DNA from 3 places in the Methylobacterium sp. P5_C11 genome. Region 3 is predicted to be linked to each of the others. Evidence: predicted binding sites of a transcription regulator. Region 3 holds the regulator's gene; each other region holds the start of a gene.
What was found. Region 3 encodes LexA, which represses DNA repair genes until DNA is damaged. Its sites were predicted from a motif close to TGTTCNNNNTGTGTTCNG; they were not measured.

Region 1 (6,887 bases), on a different contig from region 3:
CTGCGGAAGCGGGCGGCGTAGGGCGCGCGGGCGACAGCCGGGACCGTGAGGCGCGTGGAACCGGACGGCATTGTGAGCCGGAGACGGTCGCCGTGTCGGAAGGCCACGCTTCCTCCACCTTTTTTCGCGAGGCTGTAGCGAGGCTTGGCGCGACGAGAGTGGTGCCGCCCCGCGCGTGTCCTGTTATGGCCGGCAAGCCCAACCGGGTGACTGTTCTGGAATGAAGCCGATGGCCGATGTCACTGGACCTCCGGCGCCCGCCGCGAGCCCGCAGAATTCGGGTCTTCCGGTCTCGCAGGCGTCTGCCCTGGTGGGGACGGGCTCGATCGACCGCTCGGAGCAGCCGGGTCGGGTCGGGCTGCTGCTCGTGCTCGCCGGCCTCCTCGTCGGGGCGGCCATCGGCCTGTCCTTCGTGGCCAACGAACAGGCCCAGTCGCTCATCGTGTGGCTGCTCGCCCTGCTGGCCATGGCGGGCGTGTTCTTCCTGTTCGCCCTCGCCATCGGGGCGCTGCAGCTGAGCGGCAGCGCCGCCCGGGACGACATCACCAAGGGCATCGTCGATGCCTCGCCCGACGGGCAGCTCGTCGTCGAGGAAGGAGGCCGCCTGATCTACGCCAACGAGGCCTATCTGCGGATCGCCAGCGGCAACACCTTCTCCAACCTCGTGCCGGTGGAACGCATCCTCGTCGGCTCCCCGGAGGTCTCTGAGGCCGTCTATCGCCTGTCGCAGGCCTCGCGCGACGCCCGCGCCCATACCGAGGAGGTCCGGATGTCGCCGCCGCTCGGGCCGACAGCCGGCGATCGCGGCTTCGGGTGGTACCGGGTCTCGGTGCGGCCGCTCGCCCGTCCACGCCGGGCCGCCTCGCTCTGGACCGTGGCCGACATCACCGCCGAGCGGGAGCGGCAGGAGAACGTCTTCCAGGAACTCCAGCACGCCATCGACTACCTCGACCACGCCCCAGCGGGCTTCCTGTCGATCGATCCGGCCGGCGCCATCGTCTACATGAACGCGACCCTCGCGGCCTGGCTCGGCTACGACCTCGCCAGCGTCGGCCCCGGCGGCCCGCATCTGACCGAGATCGCCCCGGAGGCGGACGTCCTCGTCCGGACCGCAGGCCTGCCGGGCGAGGTGCGGACCGACCGCTTCGACCTCGACCTGCGCCGCCGCAACGGCCACACCCTGCCGGTGCGGCTCTATCATCGGGTCGCCTTCGGCAAGGACGGCAAGCCCGGGTCGTCGCGGACCTTCGTGATCAACCGGTCGGCCGGGGCCGAGACCGACGAGCCGCAGCGCGCCGCCGAGGTGCGCCTCGCCCGCTTCCTCAACAACTCGCCGATCGCGATCGCGACCCTCGACCGCGCCGGCTGCATCGCCCGGGCGAACGCCTCGTTCACCCGGCTGTTCGGAACCGTGCCGCGCCAGGCCGACGACGGCGCCCTCGACGGGGAGGGCACGCCCCGGGTCGAGCCGAACGTCGGCGACTCGGTGGCCGACCGCACCGCCCTGGAGGCCGGGCTCGCCCGTGCGGCGAGCGGCCGGACCGATCCGGAACCCATCGAGGTCCAGCTGTCGGGACCGGGCGGCCGCTCGGCCCGGGTCTGGCTCAGCCCGGCCGACGGCGGCGATCCGGGACAGCAGACCGACGAAGCCGAGCGGGTGATCCTGTACGCCCTCGACACGACGGCGCAGCGGCAGCTGGAGCAGCAGGTCGCCCAGGCCCAGAAGATGAACGCGGTGGGCCAGCTGGCAGGCGGCATCGCGCACGATTTCAACAACGTGCTGCAGGCGATCATCGGCTACTCGGACCTGCTGCTCGCGAGCCACCGGCCGACCGATCCGGCGTTCCAGGACATCATGCAGATCAAGCAGAACGCCAACCGGGCGGCGGGCCTCGTCCGCCAGCTCCTGGCGTTCTCCCGCCGTCAGACCCTGCGCCCGGAGGTGATGAACGTCGGGGAGGCGCTCTCCGAACTCACGCTCCTGCTCAAGCGCCTCCTCGGCGAGCGCGTCGCCCTCGAATTGAAGCACGGCCGCGAGGTCTGGCCGGTGAAGGCCGACGTCAACCAGTTCGAGCAGGTGATCGTCAATCTCGCGGTCAACGCCCGGGACGCCATGCCGGAGGGCGGCAAGCTGATGATCCGCACCGAGAACGTCACCGATCCGGGAGCAGCCAGCGGCGCCGAGGGACGTGGCGGGGCGCCGGCTGGCGACCATGTGCTGATCGAGGTGCGCGATACCGGCCAGGGCATCCCGCCCGAGCTGATGGAGAAGATCTTCGAGCCGTTCTTCACCACCAAGGAGATCGGCAAGGGCACGGGACTCGGCCTGTCGACGGTGTTCGGCATCGTCAAGCAATCCGGCGGCACCATCGACGTGCAGTCGAAGATCGGGGAGGGGACGGCGTTCCGGATCTACCTGCCGCGGCACGTGCCCGTGGCGGAGCCCGAGGAGGTGCCGTCCCTGCCTTCCGACACCACCCTGCCGCGGGCGGAGCCCCTCACGGCGATCGCCGCCTCGCCGAAGTCGGACGCCAAGCCTGGCGAGCCCGGCGCGGCGCCCGGCACCGCGACCAAGAGCGAGAAGCCAGCGCCGCGCAAGCCCGCGGCCGATCATACGGGGCAGGGGACCATCCTCCTCGTAGAGGACGAGGACCCCGTCCGCGCCGTCAACAGCCGGGCGCTCTCGGCCCGTGGCTACACCGTGCTGGAGGCCGCCTCCGGCCTCGAGGCGCTGGCCATCGTCCGCGAAGGCAGCCAGCCGATCGACCTCGTGGTCTCGGACGTGGTCATGCCCGAGATGGACGGACCGACCCTCCTGCGGGAGGTCCGCAAGCACCAGCCCGACCTGAAGGTGATCTTCGTCTCCGGCTACGCCGAGGATGCGTTTCGCAAGAACCTGCCGGAGGGCGAGACCTTCAACTTCCTGCCCAAGCCCTTCAGCCTCAAGCAGCTGGTCGAGACCGTCAAGAAGACCATGGCCGATTGAGGGACGGGCGCGCCCGAACCCTTCGGAACGGCGCGGGCTCGTGCGGAGCCCGTGCCACCCGCTCTCCGCGGGAAACCACCCACCGGCCCTTGCCGAAAGAGAACAAAACAGGTACACAAAGCGGGTGTTGGCGCGCGTTGTGAACTGCGCCCAACCCCTTCATAAGGAGCCCGCCAGATGGCCCAGCCCGCATTGAAAGTGGTCGACATGCCCCCGGTGGACAAGGACAAGTCCAAGGCCATTGACGCCGCCCTGGCCCAGATCGAGCGCGCCTTCGGCAAAGGCTCGATCATGCGGCTCGGCAAGAACGACAAGGTCCAGGAGGTCGAGACCATTTCCACCGGCTCCCTCGGGCTCGACATCGCGTTGGGCGTCGGGGGCCTGCCGCGCGGGCGCGTGATCGAGATCTACGGTCCCGAATCCTCCGGCAAGACCACGCTGGCACTGCACACGATAGCGGAGGCCCAGAAGAAGGGCGGTGTCTGCGCCTTCGTGGATGCCGAGCACGCCCTCGACCCCGTCTATGCCCGCAAGCTCGGCGTCAACCTCGATGACCTGCTGATCTCGCAGCCCGACACGGGCGAGCAGGCCCTGGAGATCACCGACACGCTGGTGCGGTCCGGCGCCATCGACGTCCTCGTGGTCGATTCGGTGGCCGCGCTCACGCCGCGGGCTGAGATCGAAGGCGAGATGGGCGAGAGTCAGCCCGGACTCCAGGCACGCCTGATGAGCCAGGCCCTGCGCAAGCTCACCGGCTCGATTTCGCGGTCGAACTGCATGGTGATCTTCATCAACCAGATCCGGATGAAGATTGGCGTGATGTACGGAAGCCCGGAGACGACCACGGGGGGCAACGCCCTGAAGTTCTACGCCTCCGTGCGCCTCGACATCCGCCGGATCTCGACCCTGAAGGATCGCGACGAGGCGATCGGCAATCAGGTCCGCGTCAAGGTGGTGAAGAACAAGGTCGCGCCGCCGTTCAAGCAGGTCGAGTTCGACATCATGTTCGGCGAGGGCGTGTCGAAGGTCGGCGAACTCATCGATCTCGGCGTGAAGGCCGGCATCGTCGAGAAGTCCGGCGCCTGGTTCTCGTACAATAGCCAGCGCCTCGGCCAGGGTCGCGAGAACTCGAAGGGCTTCCTGCGCGACAACCCGGAGATTGCGTCCAAGATCGAGGCCTCGATCCGGCAGAATTCCGGCTTGGTGGCCGAGAAGATCCTGGAGAACGCAACGCCGACGGCCGACGATCTCGAAGAGGGCGACGCCTAGGCGCTCGCGGCCGAACCCGTCGACGACCCGGATCGCCAAGCATTGAAGGCGGTCGCAACCCCTTCCGGGACCTGAGGGTCGCGGAGGGGGTTTCGCTTTGCGCCGGGACCGCCGCCCGTCGCATTCGCGGCTGGATGCAGCAACTGGATGCAGCAACGGGGGCCGACCGCGCGGCGGCAACACCCTAGGTCGCGCCGAACCGGAGCACCGGCATCGCTGCAACGCCTCTGGACGCAGCCGCGCCAACCGCGGCGGGCATTCCGCCTCGAGAAGCCCCGGCCCCTGACGGCGAACGCGCAAACGACGACGCCCGGAGCGAATCCGACTCGGGTGAGCCGAACTGCTTCCGGGCGTTCGTCGTTCGACCCTGGTGTTGCCGTCACCCAAGCGCTCAGGAGCGCATGCCGCTCGGCAACCGGATCGACAGAGACCGGGCGGATGCGGAAGACCGCGCCTGCCGCAGCCCCAGGATCAGGCGGCCTCGCCAGCCTCGGGGGCCTGGGCCACGTCGCCCTCGACCAGCTTCCAGGTCTTGGTCTTCGAGAACGGGCGGCACTCCTCGATGAACACCGTCTGCCCGACCTTGGCGACATTCGCCTCGTCGTGCGCGTGGTAGTTCTTCGAGCGACGCACGGTCTTCTTCATCACCGGGTGCGTGAAGCGACGCTCCACCTTCACCACGATGGTCTTCTCACCCTTGTCGCTGACGACGGTGCCCTGAAGGATGCGCTTCGGCATGGTGTTCTCCTAGAGGCCCGCGTCAGCTCTTGGGCTGCTGCAGCGTCTTGGCGCGCTGCAACGTCCGGACACGGGCGATGTCGCGTCGGACCTCACGGACGCGAGCGACGTTCTCGAGCTGGCCGGTGGCCCCCTGGAAGCGCAGGTTGAACTGCTCCTTCTTGAGGTTCAGCAACTCGTCATTCAACTGATCCGGCGACAACGCCTTCAGATCAGACACTCTCTGGGTCGACTTCACGATATCCTCCGTTCAGTCGGCGATGCGCTGGACGACCCGCGTGCGGATCGGGAGCTTCGCGGCGCCGAGGCGGAGCGCCTCCTTGGCGATGTTCTCGGCAACGCCGTCGACCTCGAACATGATCCGACCGGGATGCACGCGCGCAGCCCAGTAATCCGGGGCGCCCTTACCGGAGCCCATGCGGACTTCAGTGGGCTTCGACGAGACCGGCACGTCCGGGAAAACCCGGATCCAGACACGGCCCTGACGCTTCATCTCGCGGGTGATCGCGCGGCGGGCCGCCTCGATCTGGCGGGCGGTGACGCGCTCGGGCTCCACCGCCTTCAGGCCGAACTGGCCGAAGTTCAGCTCGAAGCCGCCCTTGGCCGCACCGTGGATGCGGCCCTTGAACTGCTTGCGGAAGCGGGTCTTTTTCGGTTGCAGCATGGCTTCCTACCTTACGCGTGCTCGCGCTCGCGGCGTCCGCGCTCGCGGCCGCCCTCGCCATCGCGCTCACGGCGTCCGCCGGAGCGGCCGCCCTCTTCCTGGGCCTTCTTGTCCTGGGCCATCGGGTCGTGCTCGAGGATCTCGCCCTTGAACACCCACACCTTGATGCCGCAGGTGCCGTAGGTCGTGAACGCCGTGGCGGTCCCGTAATCGACATCGGCGCGCAGCGTGTGCAGCGGGACGCGACCCTCGCGGTACCATTCCTGGCGAGCGATCTCGGCGCCGCCGAGACGGCCCGAGCAGTTGATCCGGATGCCCTCGGCGCCCAGACGCATGGCCGACTGAACGGCCCGCTTCATGGCGCGCCGGAAGGCGACGCGGCGCTCGAGCTGCTGGGCGATCGAGTCGGCCACCAGGGTGGCATCGATCTCGGGCTTGCGCACCTCGACGATGTTGATGGTCACGTCGGCCTTAGTCATCGTGCCGACGAGCTTGCGCAACTTCTCAATGTCCGCGCCCTTCTTGCCGATCACCACGCCCGGACGGCCCGAGTGGATGGTGACCCGGCACTTCCGGTGCGGGCGCTCGATGACGATCTTGGAGACCGCCGCCTGCTTCAGCTGCTTCATGAGGGCGGCGCGGATCGCGACGTCCTCGTGCATGAGCTTCGCGTAGTCGCCCTTGTTGGCGAACCAGCGGGAGTCCCAGGTCCGGTTGATGCCGAGCCGGAGACCGATCGGATTGACTTTCTGGCCCATCAGATCCTCCTCAGGCCGCTTCGGCCTGGCGGACTTCGCGAACCACGATGGTGAGGTTCGAGAAGGGCTTCAGGATACGCGCGCCGCGGCCGCGGGCGCGGGCGTGAAAGCGCTTGAGAACCAGCGCCTTGCCCACGAAGGCCTGGGAGACGACTAGGTCGTCCACGTCCAGATCGTGGTTGTTCTCGGCATTGGCGATGGCGCTCTCGAGGCACTTCTTGACCTCGGTTGAGATCCGCTTGCGCGAGAACTGCAACTCGGCGAGCGCCGTGTCGACCTTCTTGCCGCGGATCATCTGCGCCACGAGGTTGAGCTTCTGCGGGCTGACGCGCAGCATGCGCGCGACGGCCTTGGCCTCGTTCTCGGGGAGCGCGCGGGGGGTGGCTTGCTTGCCCATCTCAGCGCCTCTTCGCCTTCTTGTCGGCCGCGTGGCCCGGGAAGGTGCGGGTCGGCGAGAACTCGCCGAACTTAT
Region 2 (6,887 bases), on a different contig from region 3:
AGGTGATGCGCTACGAGGATGTGCCCCTGGCCGAGCCCGGCCCCGGGCAGATCCGCGTCAAGCAGGCCGCCATCGGCGTCAACTTCATCGACATCTACTTCCGCACCGGGGCCTACAAGTCCCCGCACATGCCCTTCACCCCCGGCAAGGAGGGCGCCGGCACCGTCACGGCGGTGGGCGAGGGCGTCACCCAGTTCAAGCCCGGCGATCGGGTCGCCTACGGCTCGGTGGCGGACGGCTGCTACGCCGAGGAGCCGGTGATCCCGGCCTCCGCGGCCGTGCCGATCCCCGACGGCGTCGACGAGAAGACCGCCGCCGCGATGATGCTCAAGGGCCTCACCGTCGAGTACCTGCTGCACCGGACCTACGCGGTGAAGCCCGGCGACACGATCCTGTGGCAGGCCGCGGCCGGCGGCGTCGGCCTGATCGCCTGCCAGTGGGCCAAGCACCTCGGCGCCACGGTGATCGGCACCGCCGGCAGCCCCGAGAAGGCGGACCTCGCCAAGCGGAACGGCTGCGACCACGTCATCCTCTACCGCGAGGAGGACGTGGCCAAGCGCGTGCGCGAGATCACCGGCGGCAAGGGCGTGCCGGTGGTCTATGACGGCGTCGGGCAGGCGACCCTGATGGGTTCGCTGGACAGCCTCGCGCCGATGGGGCTGCTGGCGAGCTTCGGCTCGGCCTCCGGGGCGATCACCGGGCTCGACCTCGGCCTGCTGGCCCCGCGCGGCTCGCTCTACGTGACGCGCCCGACGCTCGCGACCTTCTCGTCGAACCGCGCCACCCTGGAGGAGGCGGCCGCCCGCCTGTTCAAGGTGGTCGGCGACGGCGCGGTGAGGATCGCGGTGAACGCCACGTATCCCCTCGCCGAGGCGCAGCAGGTCCACCGCGACCTCGCGGGCCGGGAGACCACCGGCTCGATCGTGATGCTGCCCTGAGGCACGCGGCCATGACGCCCGGCAGCACCGACCTGCTCCTCGTCGTCGACGTGCAGGTCGACTTCCTGCCGGGCGGGGCGCTCCCCGTCCCGGGGGGCGACGCGGTGATCGAACCGATCAATGCCCTCCAGCACCGCTTCCGGCACGTGGTGCTGATGCAGGACTGGCACCCGGCCGACCACGTCTCCTTCGCCGACACCCATCCGGGGCGGGCTCCGTTCGAGACCGTAGCGCTGCCCTACGGGCCGCAGGTGCTGTGGCCCCGGCATTGCGTCCAGGGCAGCCGCGGGGCCGCCTTCGCGCCGGGCCTCGCCACCGACCGGGCGAGCCTTGTGGTCCGCAAGGGGCTGGACCCTCGGGTCGACAGCTACTCGGCCTTCCTGGAAGCCGACCGGACCACCCGCACCGGGCTCGCCGGGGCGCTGACGGAGCGCGGCATCACCCGCGTCGTCGTATGCGGCCTCGCCACCGATTTCTGCGTCGCCTGGAGCGCGCTGGACGCCCGCGACGCGGGCTTCGACGTCTGGGTGGTGGCGGATGCGGTGCGCGGGATCGACGTGGACGGGTCGCTGGCGCAGGCCTGGGCGCAGATGGAGGCGGCGGGCGTGCGACGGATCGCGGCGGCGGACATCGCCTGAGCGCCCGCGGAGCGGGCGGCGAACCGCCGCACGCCGCGCGGGGGACCGCCCCCGCGCCGACGCGTCGGCCCGGCATCGGCTTCCGGCAGGAGGCCCGTCAGGAGCCGGCCTGTCAGGCCAGCACCCGAAGACCAACGCGCCCACGGACACCGACCGCACGGGCAATCCCGGGATCGGCCCTGCGAAGGGGATGACCGGCGCTTACCCCGCGGACCTACGGGCGGATTCGACCTTCGGGGACGACGTCGACACCGAGACGACGCGCGACGGCGACCCGGACCACCAGCCGCGCAAGAACGCATGACCGAGAGGGCGTGACCGCCTGCCCGGGCCGACGCGGGCGATCCCCGTCAGCGGGCGCGGGCCGGCGGCTTCGGCCGCTGGGGCGCCGGGACCGGGCCGGTCGCGATCCCGGCGGACGGGCCGCCCGCCGGGATCGAGAGCTGGGCGGGGCTCGCGGTGTAGCCCAGGAATTGCGCCGCGTTGGCGGCGCCGAAGGCGGCGGTGCCGTCGGCACGGGCGGCGCTCATGGAGGCAGCCATGGAGGCGCCCAGCAGCAGCGCGGCAGCCAGGGCCAGGGGAGCGTGCTTCGACATCGGGCGGGCTCTTCGGTGCATGCGGTCTCCGGGCAATCCCGGAACGGGCGGAAGGCTCCCGGAAAGCTCCCACGGGCGGTCGATCGGCTGCGGCCGGGGCGCGGCATCGCACCGGCCATGATGCATCCCGTCGATCGGCGCCGCTCTGGCTCCCGCCGCGGCGCGCGCGCAGCCGTCCCGTCAGAGACCCAGCCCGAGCTGCCGCGGCCCCTCCGGCGCGTCCTGCGCGAACCCCGACAGCGACACCCCGATCAGCCGCGCGCTGCGCCGCAGGGGGAACAGGCCGGCGAGGAGGTCGAGGCCGATCCGCTCCAGCCCGGCCCGGTCGGTGACGGGTGCGGTGAGCGACTTCGCCCGGGTGACCTGGGCGAAATCCGAGAACTTGAGCTTCAGGGTCACGGTCCGGGCGCGCATGCCCTTGGCGTCGGCCCCGGCCCAGACCTTGTCGAACAGCGGCGCCAGCCGGGCGGCCAGGACCTCGAAGGCGGCCGTATCCTCCGAGAAGGTGGTCTCGGCTCCGATCGACTTGCGCACCCGGTGGGCGCGCACCGGCCGCGCGTCGATCCCGCGGGCGACCGCGTGGTAATAGGCGCCCGCGGAGCCGAAGGTCTCGCGCAGGCGCTCCGGCGTCCAGGCGCGCAGATCCGCCCCGGTCTCGATCCCGAGCCGCTTCATCTTCGCCTCGGTGACCGGGCCGACCCCGTGGAACCGGCCGATCGGCAGCGCCGCCACGAAATCCGGCCCCATGGCGGGGGTGATGACGAACAGGGCGTCGGGCTTGCGGTGGTCGGAGGCGACCTTGGCGAGGAACTTGTTGTACGAGACGCCGGCCGAGGCGACGAGCCCGGTGCGCTCCAGGATCTCGGCCCGGATTGCCTTGGCCACGGCCGTCGCCGTCGGAAGGCTCAGGAGATTCTCGGTGACGTCGAGATAGGCCTCGTCGAGGGCCACCGGCTCGATGAGCGGCGTGTGCCGGGCGAAGACCGCCCGAATCTCCTCCGAGACCGCCCGGTAGACTTCGAAGCGCGGCTTCACGAACAGCAGGTCCGGGCAGAGCCGCCTTGCGGTGGCCGACGGCATGGCCGAGCGGACGCCGAACTTGCGCGCCTCGTAGCTCGCCGCCGCCACCACGCCCCGCTCCCGCGAGCCGCCCACGGCCAGCGGCCGGCCGCGCAGGGCGGGATCGTCGCGCTGCTCCACGGAGGCGTAGAACGCGTCCATGTCGATGTGGATGATCTTGCGGAGGGCGACCTCCGGATCCATCGCCGCCTCGGGTCCCGACCAAGTTCCTGATCTGTTCTGAAAGACCGTGCGGGGCGGCCGAGGTCAAGCCGCGCCGGACGCGGCGTCAACAGGAGTCCGGTCCGCGCCCGTCATCGCGAGCGCAGCGAAGCGACCCAGGGCAGCGGGAGGTTTCCGAGCGCCGCGCCTCCCTGGATTGCTTCGCTACGCTCGCAAAGACGGTGTTCCGCCTCAGGCGACGGTGCCGTACAGGTCGTAGGCCTCGGCCCGGTCGATCTTCACGGTGACGATGTCGCCGACCCGCACCGGGCGCCGGAAGGCGGCGTGGACGGTGCCGTCGATCTCCGGCGCGTCGGCCTTGGACCGACCCCTTGCCACCCCGCCCTCGACGGCGTCGATGATCACGGGCAGCCGCTTGCCCACCTTGGCCCGCTGCAGCCGGAGCGCGATCCCGTTCTGCGTCTCCATGAACCGGCGCTTGCGCTCGGCCTTCACCGCCGGCGGCACGAGGTCGCCCAGCGTGTTGGCGGTGGCGCCGGCCACCGGCTCGTACTCGAAGCAGCCGACGCGATCGAGCTTGGCCTCCTGCAGCCACGCCAGCAGCTCCTCGAACTCGGCCTCGGTCTCGCCGGGGAAGCCGACGATGAAGGTCGAGCGGATCGCGAGGTCCGGGCAGATCTGCCGCCAGCCCCGGATCCGGTCGAGCTGCCGCTCCTGGTTGCCGGGCCGGCGCATCCGCTTGAGCACCGAGGGGCTCGCGTGCTGGAGCGGCATGTCGAGATAGGGGAGCACCTTGCCCTCGGCCATCAGCGGGATGACCTCGTCCACGTGCGGGTAGGGGTAGACGTAGTGCAGCCGGACCCAGGCCCCGAGCTCGCCGAGTTCCCGGGTCAGGTCGTAGAACTTCGCCCGGACCTGGCGGTCGCGCCAGGGGCTCTCGGCGTAGCGGATGTCGACGCCGAAGGCGCTGGTGTCCTGGCTGACCACCAGCAGCTCCTTCACGCCGGCTTTGACGAGCTTCTCGGCCTCGCGCAGCACGTCGGCGGCGGGGCGGCTCACGAGATTGCCGCGCAACGACGGGATGATGCAGAAGCTGCAGCGGTTGCTGCACCCTTCCGAGATCTTCAGGTAGGCGTAGTGGCGCGGGGTGAGCTTGATCCCCTGGGGCGGCACGAGGTCGAGGAACGGGTCGTGGGCCGGCGGCACCGCCTCGTGGACGGCGGCCACCACCGATTCGTAGGCCTGCGGCCCGGTCACCGCCAGGAGATCGGGGTATTTCGCGCGGATCTCCTCGGGCTGGGCGCCCATGCAGCCGGTGACGATCACCCGGCCGTTCTCCGCCATGGCCTCGCCGATGGCCGAGAGCGATTCCGCCTTGGCCGAATCCAGGAAGCCGCAGGTGTTGACGATCACCACGTCGGCCCCGTCGTGCCGGCGGGCCAGCTCGTAGCCCTCGGCGCGCAGATGCGTGAGGATCCGCTCGGAATCGACCAGCGCCTTCGGGCAGCCCAGCGACACGAACGAGATCTTGGGAGCCGCGCTGTTGGGGGCCGCGCTCTTGGAGTCGGCTCCGGGAGCGGGGCCGCTTGGGGCAGGTGTGGCGGTCATGACATTCGGGTCGGACAGGCCCGGCGCGGGCAACCGAGGATCGGTCGCCCGGAGCGCCAGGAGGGGAATTCGGGATCGCGCTCCCTATACAGGCTCCCGCGCCGCCGCGCGAGACCGGCCGCCGCAGGGGTGACCGGACTGGCGCGCGACGCTGACGCGGAACCGGAAACTTGGCTGTTCACCAGGACTTTGCGCGTCTGCCCTGACACCCCACATGAAGCTGACAAACGGCGGCCTGCGTGGGGGACACGCCCTGTCTGCCCCCCGGGGCGGCCCCTGCGTGCAACTGCCGCTTCCCCCGCGGCATCGCCTGTGCGACGGCAGCGTGACACGATCTGCCCCGCCCGCGCCCAGGACAACAGCCCCGAACCCGGTCATGTGGACCCGAGAGATCCCCTTCATCGATCCCGTCGCGGCGGCCGCCCGGCTGCGCGCCCTGCCCGGGCTCGCCTTCCTCGACAGTGCCATGCGGCACGACTCCCTGGGGCGCCATTCGATCGTGGCGGCCGAGCCGTTCGCGCGCTTCCGCTACCGCGACGGGCGCGCGACCCTGGACGGGAACCCGGTCCCGGGCGGTCCGTTCGCGGCTTTGCGGGCGTGCCTCGCGCCGTACCGGATCGAACCCGACGCCGAACACCCTTTCCCCGGCGGGGCGATCGGCTACTTCGCCTACGATCTCGGCGCGGCACTGGAGCGGGTCGCGGCGCCGGCGCGGCGGGCGGGGCTCACCGACGACATCGCCCTGAACCTCTACGACACGGCCCTGGTGATCGACCACGCCGCCGGCACCTGCCGGCTCGTCGCCACCGGCTTTCCCGAACGCGTCCCGGAGAACCGGCAGGCCCGCGCGGCGGCGCGGCTCGCCCGCTTCGCGGATCGGCTCGGCACCGCGGAATCATCCCTCGGGGCTTCCGAAGCGCCGTCGGAACCGCTCACTTGGCACTCGAACTTCGACCGACAAGGTTATGAAAACGCTGTCGAAACGGTCCGATCCTATATCCGCGCCGGCGACATCTACCAAGCCAACATCGCCCAGCGCTTCACCGCCGATCTGCCGGCCGGCTTCGACCCGTTCGCCCTCTACCGGCGCCTGCGCGCCACCAACCCGGCGACCTTCGGCGCCTACCTGGAGCTGGAGGGGCTGAGCGTCGCCTCGTCCTCGCCCGAGCGCTTCATCCGCCTCGACGGCCGGCACGTGGAGACGCGGCCGATCAAGGGCACCGCCCGCCGCGCGGACAACCCCTTGGACGATCCGGAGGCCGACCGGGCCGCCGCGGCGGCGCTCCAGGCCAGCGTCAAGGAGCGGGCCGAGAACGTCATGATCGTCGACCTGCTGCGCAACGACCTGTCGCGGGTCTGCAAGCCGGGCAGCGTCGCCGTGCCCACCCTGTGCGGCCTGGAGACCTACGCCAACGTCCACCATCTGGTGTCGGTGGTGACGGGAGACCTCCGCGACGGGCTCGACGCCCTCGACCTCCTGGAAGGGACGTTCCCGGGCGGCTCGATCACGGGCGCCCCGAAGATCCGCGCCATGGACATCATCACCGAGATCGAGGGCGACGCCCGGGAACTCTATTGCGGCGCCATCGGCCGGATCGGCTTCGACGGGGCGCTCGACACCTCGATAGCGATCCGCACGGTGTTCATGGACGACCGACAGGCGGTCCTGCAGGCCGGGGGCGGGGTGACCCTGCTGTCGGAGCCCGGCCCGGAATACGACGAGACCCTCGCCAAGGCCGCCCGCGTGTTCGAGGCCTTCGCATGATCCTCGTCCTCGACAACTACGATTCGTTCGTCTTCAACGTCGTCCGCTACCTGGAGGAGCTGGGCGCGGAGGTCCGGGTCGTGCGCAACGACGCGCTGGA
Region 3 (6,887 bases):
CCGACCCCGACGCCAAGCATATTCCGCCAAGCGAAATCCGGGCCGGGGCGCTGGGCTCCCGGCTGCGCCCGGCCGTCTCAGCCCTGCGGCACCTGATCGCCGAGCCGGGCCAGGGTCTCGTCCCGGCCCAGCACCGCCATCACGTCGAACAGGGGCGGGGAGGTGGTGCGGCCCGTGAGCGCGGCGCGCAGGGGTTGAGCCACCTGCCCGAGCTTGCATCCGGCCGTCTCGGCGTAAAGGCGCACGGCGCCCTCGGTCGAGGCCGCGTTCCAGTCGGTCAGCGCCTCGAGCGCCGGGCGAACACCCGCGAGGCGGGCGCGGCCCTCGTCGGAGAGAAGGGCGCCGGCCTTCTCGTCCAACGCCAGGGGGCGTTGCGCGTACAGGTAATAGGCGCTGTCGAGGAGTTCGATCAGCGTCTTGGCACGCTCCTTCAGACCCGGCATGGCCTGGGTCAGCTTGTCCTTCAGGTCTGCCGGGAGCGGCGCCGACAGGCCGCGCGCGGGGCCGACATTCGGCAGGATGGTCTCGATCGCCGCCACGAGGTCGGCATCCGCGCTGGTGCGGATGTAGAGGCCGTTGAGGTTGGCGAGCTTGGCGAAGTCGAACCGCGCCGCCGAGCGCCCGACCGAGCCGAGATCGAAGGCCGCGACCATCTCCTCGGTGGAGAAGACCTCCTGGTCGCCGTGGCTCCAACCGAGGCGGACGAGGTAGTTGCGCAGGGCCGCCGGCAGGTAGCCGAGGTCGCGATAGGCCTCGACGCCGAGGGCGCCATGGCGCTTCGAGAGCTTGGCTCCGTCGGCCCCGTGGATCAGGGGGATGTGCGCCATCGTCGGGACCTCCCAGCCGAGGGCAGAAAAGATCTGGGTCTGGCGCGCGGCGTTGGTGAGGTGGTCGTCGCCGCGGATGATCTGCGTGACGCCCATGTCGTGGTCGTCCACCACGACGGCGAGCATGTAGGTCGGCGTGCCGTCCGAGCGGAGGAGCACGAGGTCGTCGAGGTCCTTGTTGGCCCAGGTGACGCGACCCTGGACGGCGTCGTCGACCACGGTCTCGCCCGTGAGGGGCGCGCGCAGGCGGATCACCGGCTTGACCCCGGCGGGGGCCTCGGACGGGTCCCGGTCGCGCCAGCGCCCGTCGTAGCGGGGCGCGCGGCCCTCGGCGCGGGCGGTCTCGCGCATCTGCGCCAGCTCCTCGGCGGTAGCGTAGCAATGGTAGGCGCGGCCCGCAGCCAGCAGCTCCTCGGCTACGGCGCGGTGGCGCTCGGCCCGGGCGAACTGGAAGACCACGTCGCCGTCCCAGTCGAGGCCGAGCCAGGACAGGCCGTCGAGGATCGCGTCGATCGCGCCCTTGGTCGAGCGCTCCCGGTCGGTGTCCTCGATCCGCAGCAGCATCCGGCCACCGGTGTGGCGGGCGTAGAGCCAGTTGAACAACGCCGTGCGGGCTCCGCCGATATGGAGGTAACCGGTGGGCGAGGGCGCGAAGCGCGTGACGACGGCTGAGGACATCGGTCCGATAGGTTCGGGGGCGAGGCGCGAAGGGGTGGAGGCGGGGCGGCGGAGAGAGCGTCGATGGGTCTCGACACGGCGCCCGTAGCACGAAGCGCCGGCTGTAGCACGGGCCTGCGGATGGGTTAAGAATCGCCTGGGGAATCGCCCGGCCGCCGACGACAGGTCGCGCGGTGCGGGGTGGCGGCAATGCGACGGATCGGCGCGAGGCTCGCGGGTGGCGCTGTGGCGCTGGCCGGCCCGCGCGCGCCCGCCCTCCCGGCAGTCCGCCACTGGGTGGCCAAGGGCCTCGTCCGGGAGGCCGAACAGCGCCGGCTGTTCCCCTGGCTGGCCGTGGCGTTCGGGGCCGGAATCCTCATCTACTTCGTGGCGGCGGATGGCACGCCGCTCCTAGCCGCGCCCCTGATCGGCGCGGGTCTCGCCCTGGCGCCGACCCCGATCCTGGGGGCGCGGCCGGCGGCCCTGGCGCTGGCCCTCGGCGTGGCGGCCGCGTTCCTCGGCTTCGCGGCGGCGACCTGGCGGGTCGCGCAGGTCGCCGCCCCGATCCTCACCCGCACCACCATCGGCCCGCTGGTCGGGATGGTCGAGGCGCTCGACGAGCGGGAGGTCGGCGCCCGACTGATCATCCGCGTCGAGACCTTCGCGGGGCTCGCGCCGGAGTCGCGGCCGGTGCGGGTGCGGGTCTCGTTCCGCAGGACCCCCATCCCGCGCCCCGGGGACGTCGTCGCCGCCACCGCCCGGCTGCTGCCGCCGCCGGAGGCCGCCCGGCCGGGCGGCTACGACTTCGCCCGGGACGCGTATTTCCAGGGACTCGGCGCGGTGGGCTCGCTCGTCGGCGCGGTCGCGATCCGGGCGCCGACCGAGCCGCCGCCCATGAGCCTGCGCCTCGCCGCTCTGCTGGACGAGGCCCGCAACGCGCTGACCCGCCGGATCGCGCAGGCCGCAGGGGGACAAGCGGGCGCGGTGGCGGCGGCTCTTGTAACGGGCAAGCGGGGACTGATCGCGCCGGCGACCAACGACGCGCTCCGCGCCGCCGGAATCTACCACGTGGTGTCGATCTCGGGGCTCCACATGGTGCTGGCCGCCGGCGTGGTCTTCTGGCTGGTGCGGGCGGTCCTCGCCGCGGTGCCGTACTGCGCGCTGGTCTGGCCGATCAAGAAGATCGCCGCCGGCTTCGCCATGGTCGGGGTCACCGCCTACTGCGCCTTCTCGGGCTGGGACATCGCCGCCGAGCGCTCCCTGATCATGACCCTGATCATGCTGGGCGCGATCCTGGCGGACCGGCCGGCCCTGTCGATGCGCAACCTCGCGCTGGCCGCCCTGATCGCCCTCGCCCGGGAGCCCGAGGGCCTGCTCGGCCCGAGCTTCCAGATGTCGTTCGGCGCCGTGGCCGGGCTGATCGCCTGCGCCCGGCTGATCGACGGGCGGCTGTTCGTGCGCCCCGGGGCGGGGCGGCTCGGGCGGCTCGTCGGCACCGGCCTCTCGGCGGTGACCGGGACCCTGGCCACGACCCTCGTGGCCCAGATCGCGACCGCGCCCTTCGCCACCTATCATTTCCAGACGGTTCAGCCCTTCGGGCTTGTCGGGAACGCACTGACCCTGCCGCTGGTCTCCCTCGTGGTGATGCCGTCGGCGGTGATCGGGATCCTGGCCTATCCCTTCGCCCAGGACCGGCCGATCTGGTGGCTGATGGGTCAGGCGGTGGGGGGCATGCTCGTCGTCTCCGACTGGATCGCCGGGTTCGAGCGGGCGATCGTCGTCGTGCCGGCCTTCGGCACGTCGGCGCTGATCCTGCTGACCCTCGGCCTGCTGCTGGCGACGCTCCCAGCCTCGCGCCTGCGCTGGCTCGCCCTGGCGCCTGCCCTGGTCGGCCTCGTCCTCGCGGCCAGGCCGGACCGTTACGACCTCTACGTCGACCGACAGGGCGCAGGAGCCGCGGTCCGGGGGCCAGACGGACGCCTCACGGTGCTGGGCAGCCCTTCCGGCTTCGTCCTCGAGCAATGGCTGAAGGCGGACGGTGACGGACGGCGGCCCGCAACGCTGGTCGCACCGCAGGGCAGCGGCCGCTGCGACCACCTCGGCTGCACGGCGCGCCTGCCGGACGGCCGAGCGGTGGCCCTCGTCCGGGATCGGCGCGCCTTCCCGGAGGATTGCGCCCGCGCCGCAGTGGTGATCACCGGCCTCGTGGCGCCCCCGACCTGCACGCGCCCGCTGGTGATCGACCGGCGCGTCCTCACCGCCCACGGAGCGGTCGCCCTCCGGGCCGAGGGTGACGGTTTCGCCACCCGGTACACCCGTGCCGACGGCCGCGCCGTACCCTGGCGGCCGGGACCGGCACGTGAGCCGCGCCTGCGGACGCCCGTCACATCCGGGTCGGACGGATCCCACACCGCGGAGGCTCCGCCTCCGGAAACCGACGGGTCAGGCAACGGCGCCGTCTCCGGCGACGCGCCCGCCGAGCCGCTTCAGTAGCGGCGGACGAGGCTGACCAGGCGTCCCTGGATGCGCACCCGGTCGGGCCCGAGCACGCGGGTCTCGTAGGCCGGATTGGCGGCTTCCAAGGCGATCGAGGAGCCCCGGCGACGCAGGCGCTTGAGGGTCGCCTCCTCGTCGTCGATCAGGGCCACGATGATGTCGCCGGTGTTGGCAGTGTCCTGCTTGCGGATCACCACGAGGTCGCCGTCGAGGATGCCGGCCTCGACCATCGAGTCGCCGCGCACCTCAAGGGCGTAGTGCTCGCCGCCGGCCACGAAGTCCGGCGACAGGGTGATGGCGTGGCTCTGGTTCTGGATCGCGGAGACCGGCGTGCCGGCCGCGATCCGGCCCATCACGGGAATCGAGATGGCGCGGCCGGCCTCGTCGAGGATCCGCGTGCTCGCCGGTGCGGGCGGCTGCTTGGACTTGCCGCCCTCGACCACGCTCGGCGTGAACCGGCGAGGCTCTGCCGAAGCCGCGGTCGGGGGCGCCTGGGTCAGGCTCTCGGGGATGCGGATCACCTCGATGGCACGCGCCCGATTCGGCAGGCGCCGCAGGAAGCCGCGCTCCTCGAGGGCCGTGATCAGCCTGTGGATGCCCGATTTCGACTTGAGGTCGAGGGCGTCCTTCATCTCGTCGAAGGACGGCGGGACACCGCATTCCTGCATCCGGCTCTGGATGAATCGCAGGAGGTCCAGCTGCTTGCGCGTGAGCATCGACGGGGGACTCGCGGCTTGGCGGACCGCCACGTGACGGTCTCCGAAACAAATCACGAACAGGTTAAACGTTCCGCAAGTGTTCTGCAAGGGCGGGACCGCTACGCTTGGACCGGTGTCGGCCCGGCCATGCGGCCGATCCGGCGCCTCGCCGGACGGGACGGGCCGAGAAACGCATTGACGGCGCAAGCGGAGCCGTTTCAATGCTGGCCCGTGCCCCGCCGGAGAGGCGGCGGATCCGGGACGCGGGCCGGGACCAGCTTGGAATGACGCGGATGCGACGACCCGCAGCTCTGCTGCCCCTCGGCCTCGCCGCCCTCGGCCTCGCCGGCTGCACCACCGGGTTTTCCTATATCTCGCGGAACTATGTGGCGCTCACCCCTCAGGTGGTGACGATCGGCTGCAAGGAGCCCTACGAGGTCTACGATAACCGGCAGCAGCGCCGGATGCTGATCGTCTCGAACGCCCTGCGCGAATATGCCGGCTGCAACCTGAGCGAGGCGCGGATCGATCCGGAGCCGGACGCGACCCGGGTGAAGCGCTTCCGCACCGCCGCCCGGGCCTATCTCGACGAGACGGTGCGGGAAGATTGCCGGATCACCGGCGAGACCGTGTTCGATCCGCTGAAGAGCGAATTCGCCTACGCGTGCGACGCGCCGATCGAGCGGCGCGGCACGGTGGTTCCGCGCCTGCCAGGCCGCAATCCGGGTCTCGGCCCGCGCTAGCACCACTTTGGGAAATTGATATCAGGGCGGGTGTTCGAAGGCGACTTTACTATTCGGGCCGCGCGGCGTCTGCAGCCTGTTGAGGAGATCGAGGATGGCCGACGGGGCCGCTTCCGGCAAAGGGGTGGCGCTCGCGTAGGGCCTGCTCCCTTGAACTTCCGATTACCCGGGTCGCGGGGGGCCGGCCGCAGCTGGATCGGGCACGGTGGTGCGGACCCTGCGCCCGCGCACCACGACGCTGGCCAAGCCCATCGCCCGCATCAGCCGGGCGACCGTGCCGCGCGCCACCGCGATCTCCTTGCGGGCGAGCTGACGCCACGCCTTCCTGAGCCAGCAGACGCCGAAGTTCGCCGCTTGAACGCGCCGGATCTCGGCCATCAGCATCGCGTCGCGCCTAGCCCGAGCCGACAGCCGCTCCGGATCGGCCTGCCGTTCAGCGTCCTGCTCCTATGCAGCGCTGCCGAGTTCGCAGCAATCCGCAACKGAATCAAGACGAGACAGATTAAGAGAAAAAGTCCGGATAGCTCGCGTCTTTGCTGCCAAATACAAGCTTTATATTTTGTTTTTCAAAAATATAGGTACCACGCATGACCTAAAGCTGAGTATATAGACGGATCATTACGCTACCCGTGCGTCTCTCCCGCGAACGCGTCGAGACCCGTGAGAGTCCCGCCATCCGTCCCGAGCGAACATATTCGCGGTAATATTGGTCACGTTCAAAAGTCGATCTGTTTTGATCGACCAATACGGCAAGACCAGAAACACTCGGCTCACTTTGATCGTCGCCGCGTCGCTTCCACGTCGAGGCCTATTGCCGAACGAGTCGCTTCGGCCTAGCTCCCTTGCGGCCATCAGAGCCTGCGCGGCCCCGGTCGCGATTTGAGACGGACGGAGACACCCCGAGATGCCCTTCGCTTTCTGCCGATCCCTTCCCCTGGCCGCCCTGGCGCTCGCCGCGGCCACCGTGCCGGGCTACGCCCTGGAGGTGACCCGCTCGGCCGATATCGCCGCGCCCCCGGCCAAGGTCTGGCAGACCATCGGGGAGTTCTGTGGCATCGGCGACTGGCACCCGGCCATCGAGAAATGCGCGCTCTCCGACAAGGACGGCATGAAGGTCCGCACCCTCAGCCTGAAGGGTGGCGGCACCATCAAGGAGGAGCAGGTCTCCCGGGACGACAAGGTGATGAGCTACACCTACACGATCCTGGAGAGCCCGCTGCCGGTCTCCGACTACAAGTCCACCCTCTCGGTCGCCCCGGCGGGTTCGGGCTCGAAGGTGACCTGGACCGGAACCTTCAACGCCAAGGGCGCGCCGGACACGGTCGCCACCGATGCGATCCAGGGCATCTACGAGTCCGGCCTGAAGGCGCTCGCCGACAAGGCCAAGTAGCCGCCGTCACGATTTGGTGCGCGCCGCTGAGCGGATTTGGCAGCGGCGCGCGCCGACCTCCTTCTTGGGCCGTGGA

Region 1: recA (recombinase RecA) is a predicted target of LexA. The motif match lies at 3,085-3,102, and genes of this name have one in related genera.
Region 2: dinB (DNA polymerase IV) is a predicted target of LexA. The motif match lies at 3,457-3,474, and genes of this name have one in related genera.

What each region holds. Positions count from the first base shown of each region.
Region 1 covers NZ_JBFULS010000038.1:40,342-47,228, forward strand. Annotated here, with positions in the region: gene flhB (flagellar biosynthesis protein FlhB) at 1-21, shown strand, start outside; gene cckA (cell cycle histidine kinase CckA) at 230-2,986, shown strand; gene recA (recombinase RecA) at 3,194-4,255, shown strand; gene rpsQ (30S ribosomal protein S17) at 4,727-4,993, opposite strand; gene rpmC (50S ribosomal protein L29) at 5,016-5,231, opposite strand; gene rplP (50S ribosomal protein L16) at 5,244-5,657, opposite strand; gene rpsC (30S ribosomal protein S3) at 5,669-6,415, opposite strand; gene rplV (50S ribosomal protein L22) at 6,426-6,812, opposite strand; gene rpsS (30S ribosomal protein S19) at 6,814-6,887, opposite strand, start outside.
Region 2 covers NZ_JBFULS010000077.1:7,373-14,259, reverse strand. Annotated here, with positions in the region: gene ACXJKQ_RS25820 (quinone oxidoreductase family protein) at 1-938, shown strand, start outside; gene pncA (bifunctional nicotinamidase/pyrazinamidase) at 950-1,576, shown strand; gene ACXJKQ_RS25810 (hypothetical protein) at 1,927-2,172, opposite strand; gene dinB (DNA polymerase IV) at 2,353-3,435, opposite strand; gene rimO (30S ribosomal protein S12 methylthiotransferase RimO) at 3,646-5,022, opposite strand; gene pabB (aminodeoxychorismate synthase component I) at 5,399-6,787, shown strand; gene ACXJKQ_RS25790 (anthranilate synthase component II) at 6,784-6,887, shown strand, end outside.
Region 3 covers NZ_JBFULS010000022.1:13,530-20,416, reverse strand. Annotated here, with positions in the region: gene gltX (glutamate--tRNA ligase) at 78-1,505, opposite strand; gene ACXJKQ_RS13735 (ComEC/Rec2 family competence protein) at 1,695-3,977, shown strand; gene lexA (transcriptional repressor LexA) at 3,971-4,696, opposite strand; gene ACXJKQ_RS13725 (hypothetical protein) at 4,972-5,421, shown strand; partial or broken gene ACXJKQ_RS13720 (IS3 family transposase) at 5,553-5,859, opposite strand; gene ACXJKQ_RS13715 (SRPBCC family protein) at 6,326-6,811, shown strand.